DNA from 2 places in the Rhodococcus sp. BP-349 genome. Region 2 is predicted to be linked to the other one. Evidence: predicted binding sites of a transcription regulator. Region 2 holds the regulator's gene; the other holds the start of a gene.
What was found. The regulator HspR, encoded in region 2, represses chaperone genes until heat shock. The targets are predictions, from matches to a motif close to ANNTGAGTNNNNNNNACTCANNT.

Region 1: the regulator HspR is predicted to act here: its motif matches at 1,224-1,246, upstream of clpB (ATP-dependent chaperone ClpB).

What each region holds. Positions count from the first base shown of each region.
Region 1 is NZ_JABUDR010000001.1:376,637-380,051, forward strand. Features, by position in the region: gene HQ325_RS01815 (globin domain-containing protein) at 1-1,093, opposite strand, end outside; gene clpB (ATP-dependent chaperone ClpB) at 1,300-3,415, shown strand, end outside.
Region 2 is NZ_JABUDR010000001.1:569,275-572,689, forward strand. Features, by position in the region: gene dnaJ (molecular chaperone DnaJ) at 1-1,043, shown strand, start outside; gene HQ325_RS02710 (heat shock protein transcriptional repressor HspR) at 1,071-1,493, shown strand; gene HQ325_RS02715 (FAD-binding oxidoreductase) at 1,497-2,246, opposite strand; gene HQ325_RS02720 (trehalose-6-phosphate synthase) at 2,266-3,415, opposite strand, start outside.

The sequences.
Region 1 (3,415 bases), 190 kb from region 2:
TGCGCACCATCGACGGCGATCCGCACACCTGGATCTGCCGATCGGCCCACGATCCGAACCGGGTGACCACCTGCCCGAGCTTGCCCACCATGGTGTGGTTCATGCCCGGCGGGAACTCGCGCGCAGGACCGGGCCGCCACCACGGTTCCTCGGGCTGTTCGACCACCGGCACGATGGTGAGCCACGGGTTGGTGCGCGCCAGGTTCCACAGCGTGTCCAGGTCGTAGAGGTCGCTCGGATACTCGCCTCCGACGAACAGATGTACCCGCGGATTGCTGCTCCGCATCGCCATGTCCATCAGCTGGGCACGGAGCGGCGCGATTCCGGTGCCGCCCGCGATCATCAACACGTCCTCGCTGCCCGGCGCGGTGTCCAGGCTGAGTCCACCCAGCGGCGGCCCGAGCAGCCAGCGGTCTCCCACCGTGGTCTCCGAGACGATGGCCGGACTCACCCAGCCGGCCGACACCCGACGGACGTGGAACTCGATGCCGCGGTAGTCGTTGGGTGCGATCGCGGGGGAGAGGTACCGCCACATCCGCGGGCGCTGCGGGATCTGCACGCTGAGGTACTGGCCGGCGGCGAACGGAATGTCGGCGTCCGTCTGCAGGCGGACGATCGCGAGATCTTCGAGTACGCGATGGTGTTCGACCACCGTCGCTCCCCAGTACGGCGGCAGGTCCTCGGTGTCGGCCCCGACGGCCATCGAGTTGCAGATCATGGACACCACGCGGCGCCACGCATCGTCGGTCTCCACGGTCCAGACGCTCGGGTCCACCGTGGTGCGGAACGCGTCGACCAGCGCGTTCTGGGCGGCGAGGAAGTGCGCGCCGGTCAGGCCGTGCTTGCGGTGGTCACGCCCGAGTTGATGCAGGAAGGGTAGGAACTCGCGGTCGTCGAGGTGGCGGACGACGTGATCGACGGCACGTAGGAGGCGGTGGCGCTGCTGATCCATCGCGGCGGGGAAGAAGCCGCGGAAATCGGGGTACTCGGCGAACAGCCGAGCGTAGAAGGCGCCGGCCACGGTGTCCGCACCGTCGTCGGACAGCGCGGAGGCAACTCCGGCGCGCACTCGCGCCAGGGCCTGCGGGTCCAGCAATGGGCACCTTCGATAGTCGTGGCGGGTGACGGGTTCGTGTGCGAGTGGTGTGTCCGAGAGTAGTGGTCGTGTCCGGTCACGGCCAGCGCGCTGGGCGGCGCCCTCCTGCGTGGTGCGGCGTCAACAAACTTGAGCGGAATAGACTCAAGTCGACTAAGGTTGTTCTCGTCGACACACCCGTTCGACCCGAAGGAAGGTGACCGGTGGACTCGTTCACTCCCACCACGAAGACCCAGGCAGCGTTGACCGCTGCACTGCAGTCGGCATCCGCAGCGGGCAACCCGGACATCCGGCCGGCTCACCTGCTCGTCGCACTGCTCGACCAGACGGACGGCATCGCCGCGCCGTTGCTGAAGGCTGTCGGCGTCGACCCGAGCGCGATCCGCTCGCAGGCGCAGACTCTGGTGGACCGTATGCCGTCGGCCACCGGCTCCACCACCCAGCCGCAGCTCGGACGTGACGCGCTGGGCGCGATCACCGCCGCTCAACAGCTGGCCACCGAACTCGACGACGAGTACGTCTCGACCGAGCACCTGGTGGTCGGACTCTCGACGGGCGATTCCGACGTCGCGACGCTGCTCCAGAGGAACGGGGCGACACCGGCGGCGTTGCGCGAGGCGTTCACCACCGTGCGTGGGAGTGCCCGCGTCACGAGCCCGGACCCGGAGGCCACGTACCAGGCTCTGGAGAAGTACTCGACCGACCTCACCGAGGCCGCACGCAGCGGCAAGCTCGATCCGGTGATCGGCCGCGACACCGAGATCCGCCGTGTGGTGCAGGTGCTCTCGCGCCGCACCAAGAACAATCCGGTGCTGATCGGTGAACCGGGTGTCGGCAAGACCGCCATCGTCGAAGGCCTCGCCCAGCGAATCATCGCCGGCGACGTTCCGGAGAGCCTGCGCGGCAAGACCGTCGTGTCACTCGACCTGGGGTCGATGGTGGCGGGCGCGAAATACCGCGGTGAGTTCGAGGAGCGGCTCAAGGCAGTCCTCGACGACATCAAGAACTCGGCCGGCCAGGTCATCACGTTCATCGACGAGCTGCACACCATCGTCGGCGCGGGTGCGACGGGCGAGTCCGCCATGGACGCGGGCAACATGATCAAGCCGATGCTCGCGCGTGGTGAGCTGCGGTTGGTGGGCGCCACGACGCTCGACGAGTACCGCAAGTACATCGAGAAGGACGCCGCACTCGAGCGGCGCTTCCAGCAGGTGCTGGTCGGTGAGCCGTCCGTGGACGACGCCGTCGGCATCCTGCGCGGCCTCAAGGAGCGGTACGAGGTGCACCACGGTGTGCGCATCACCGACTCCGCCCTGGTCGCCGCTGCCACGCTGTCGGATCGCTACATCACCTCGCGGTTCCTACCGGACAAGGCCATCGACCTCGTCGACGAGGCCGCGTCCCGCCTGCGCATGGAGATCGACTCCCGTCCGGTCGAGATCGACGAGATCGAACGCGTCGTGCGCCGACTCGAGATCGAGGAGATGGCGCTGGCCAAGGAGACCGACGACGCGTCGAAGACCCGTCTCGAGAAGCTGCGCGGCGAGCTGGCGGACAGCAAGGAGAAGCTGGCCGAACTCAGCACGCGCTGGCAGAACGAGAAGAACGCCATCGATTCGGTGCGCGACCTCAAGGAGCAGCTCGAGGCGCTGCGCGGCGAGTCCGAGCGGGCCGAGCGCGACGGTGACCTCGGCAAGGCCGCGGAGCTGCGCTACGGACGCATCCCGTCGTTGGAGAAGGAGCTCGCGGAGAAGACCGCGGCCACCGTTCCTCAGGGTGACGTGATGCTGAAGGAGGAGGTCGGTCCGGACGACGTCGCAGATGTGGTCGCGGCGTGGACCGGTATCCCCGCCGGCCGGATGCTCGAGGGCGAGACGGCGAAGCTTCTCCGCATGGAGGACGAGCTGGGCAGACGTGTCGTCGGTCAGGACGACGCGGTCCAGGCCGTGTCCGACGCAGTGCGCCGTGCTCGTGCCGGTGTGTCCGATCCGAACCGGCCCACCGGGTCGTTCCTGTTCCTCGGACCGACGGGCGTCGGCAAGACGGAGCTCGCGAAAACGTTGGCGGACTTCCTGTTCGACGACGAGCGCGCCATGATCCGCATCGACATGAGCGAGTACAGCGAGAAGCACTCGGTGGCTCGACTGGTCGGTGCCCCGCCCGGATACGTCGGGTACGAGGCCGGCGGTCAACTCACCGAGGCCGTGCGTCGTCGGCCGTACACGGTGGTGCTGTTCGACGAGGTCGAGAAGGCGCACCCGGACGTGTTCGACATCCTGCTCGCCGTGCTCGACGAGGGCCGTCTGACCGACGGTCAGG
Region 2 (3,415 bases):
AGGCGGAGGAGCGTTTCAAGGCGGTCAGCGAGGCCAATGCGGTGCTCGCCGACCCCGCGAAGCGCAAGGAGTACGACGAGGCCCGGTCCCTGTTCGCCAGTGGTGGTTTCGGACGCGGCGGCTTCTCGCCGGGTGGCGGATCCAACTTCGGTGGCGGTGGGACGGCCGGTGGATTCGACGTCGGTGACCTCTTCGGAGGTGCCGGTGGCGGAGCCGATCTCGGTGACCTGTTCGGCGGGCTGTTCAACCGCGGCGCGGCCGGTGGACGTACGCAGGCTGCGTCGTCGCGCCCTCGGCGCGGGAGTGATCTCGCGGCCGAGGTGACACTCGACTTCCGTGATGCGGCGGTGGGAACGTCTGTCCCGCTGTCCATCACGAGCCCGTCATCGTGCACCACCTGCCACGGCAGCGGCGCGAAGCCCGGCACGAGCCCGCGGGTCTGCCCGCGGTGCAACGGGGCCGGTGTGGTCAGCCGCAACCAGGGCGCGTTCGGCTTCAGCGAGCCGTGTGACGACTGCCGGGGTACCGGGTCGATCATCGACGATCCGTGCACCGACTGCCGCGGCACCGGCGTGCAGAACCGCACCCGGTCGGTGACCGTGCGTGTTCCTGCCGGTGTCAGTGACGGGCAACGTGTCCGGGTGGCCGGACGAGGCGAGGCCGGCCTGCGCGGCGCTGCTGCGGGCGATCTGCTGGTGACGGTGCACGTGAAGAGCGATGCCGTGTTCGGCCGCACGGGTGACGATCTCACCCTCACGGTTCCCGTCGCGTACAGCGAGTTGGTACTGGGCACCACGCTGTCGGTGCCGACGCTCGACGGCCGAGTCGGGCTGAAGGTTCCGGCGGGCACGGTCGACGGCCGCACCTTCCGGGTGAAGGGCCGCGGCATTCCCAAGAAGTCGAAGATCGGTGACCTGTTGGTCACGGTGAAAGTGGCCGTGCCGTCCGAGTTGGACGACGCGGCACGCGATGCCCTCGAGGCCTACGCTGCGGCGGAGAAGGCGAGTGGTTTCGATCCCCGCTCCGGGTGGCCCGGAGCCTGACAGTTCTGATGCGAGAGGAGAGATGAGATGACTCGGACGCCGAGCGATCCGCAGGACGCGCGCGACGCGGGCGCGGACCCCGATGCCCGGATCTTCGTCATCTCCGTCGCCGCCGAGCTCGCCGGCATGCACGCCCAGACACTGCGCACCTACGACCGTCTCGGACTGGTGACGCCGTTCCGCACCACCGGCGGTGGGCGACGGTATTCTCCGCGCGACGTCGCGCTGCTCCGCGAGGTGCAGCGTCTCTCGCAGGACGAGGGCGTCAATCTGGCGGGTATCAAGCGCATCATCGAACTCACCAATCAGGTGGAGGCGCTGCAGGCCCGCGTCACCGAGATGGCGACCGAGCTGGCCAAGGTTCACGCCGGGTATCGACGCGATCTCGTTCCGGTGCAACGCAGTAACGCGCTGGTCGTGTGGACGCCGCGCAACCCGAAGCAGACCTGACCCTCACCCCGTGCGGATGTTCTCCGCCGGGGTTCCCGTCGTCACCAGGGCACGCGTCGTGAAGCTCGACATCGCCGGTGATCCGCACACCAGCACGCGCTGCGACAGGTACGGTCCGCGCCGCGCCACCACCTCGCCGACGCGGCCGACGAGGTACTCGTGAGGTGCGAAGCCGGAGTCGGGTGCCGTCTGCAGCCGCACGGCCTCGGCGGCGTCGAAGAACTCGTCGCGGTACGGCGGGTCCACCGGCTCGTCCACCACCGGGATCACCGTGAGCCACGGGGCCGATCGTGCCATCAGGGACAGCATGTCGGCGGCGTAGAGATCGCGGGGGTGTCTGCCTCCCACGTAGAGCCGCACTCGCGGGGGTCGTGGTCGACGTGCCAGGCCCAGCAGCAGGGCGCGCATCGGTGCGAGACCCGTTCCGCCCGACACCATCACGACGTCGTCGTCGGTGTCGTCGACACGGAGGTCGCCCGCCGGGTCGTCGAGAGTCCAGATGTCGCCCTCACGGGTCTCGCGGACGATGCTGCGACTGACCCAGCCTGCCGGTACCTCGCGAATGTGGAACTCGTACTTGCCGTCTCGCGACGGCGGCAGGGCGGGGGAGTACCGACGAGGCAGGTGCGGCGAGGTGGGCACCGTCACGGCGACGGACTGCCCTGCGGCGAACGGAACCAGCTCGCCGACGAGGCGGACGATCAGGAGATCACGGCGCAGCCGATGGCACTGCACCACTTGCGCTTCGACCACGGTCACCGGTCTTCGCGCATCACATCGTCGCCTGACCGATGTCCCGGTTGGAGATCATCTGGTTGGGCTCCTCGTCGCCGGTGCGTCCCAGCGCGGCGAGGAACGACCGCGCCCAGCGATCAACGTCGTGCGCGAGGACCTGGCGCCGCATCGCCCGGATGTGGCGTCGGCCCGATTCCGGCGTCTGCTCGATCGCGGCCATCATCGCGTCCTTGACGCTGTTCAGATCGTGCGGGTTGCACTGGTACGCCTGCCGCAATTCGGCTGCGGCGCCCGTGAACTCGCTGAGCACGAGGGAACCGCCCAGGTCGCTGCGGCACGCCACGTACTCCTTGGCGACGAGGTTCATGCCGTCGCGGATGGGCGTCACCAGCATGACGTCGGCAGCCACGTAGTAGGCGATGAGCTCCTCGCGCGGAATGGGGCGGTGCAGGTAGTGCACCACCGGATGCCCGACGCGGCTGAACTCGCCGTTGATGCGCCCGACCATGCCCTCGATCTCGCCGCGCATCTGCTTGTAGCTCTCGACGCGCTCGCGGCTCGGCGTGGCCAGCTGGATCATCACGACGTCCTCGGGATCCACCCGGCCCTCGGTCAGCAGTTCCAGGAACGCCTCGAGACGGACGTCGATGCCCTTGGTGTAGTCGAGGCGGTCGACGCCCAGCATGATCGTCTTCGGATTGCCCAGCTCTTCGCGCATCTCTCGTGCACGATCGCGCACCGGCTTGCGCCGCGACTTCTCGTCGAGATCGCCCGAGTCGATGGAGATGGGGAAGGCGCCCACGCGCACGGACCGGAAACCCACCTGCACCACACCGAGTTTGGAGCGGACTCCGATGTTGCCGCGCGAGGTCGGCTGGCCGGCGAGACGCCGTGCGAGGTAGAGGAAGTTCTGCGCGCCGCCCGGCAGATGGAAGCCGATGAGATCCGCGCCCAGCAGGCCCTCGACGATCTCGGTGCGCCACGGCATCTGCATGAACAGCTCGACAGGCGGGAACGGGATGTGCAGGAAGAAGCCGATCGTCAGATCGGGGCGCAGCATGCGCAGCATCTTCGGGACCAGCTGGAGTTGGTAGTCCTGGATCCACACGGTGGCGTTCTCGGCGGCCGCCTTGGACGTGGCCTCGGCGAAGCGTCGGTTGACCTCGACGTAGGCGTCCCACCAGCTC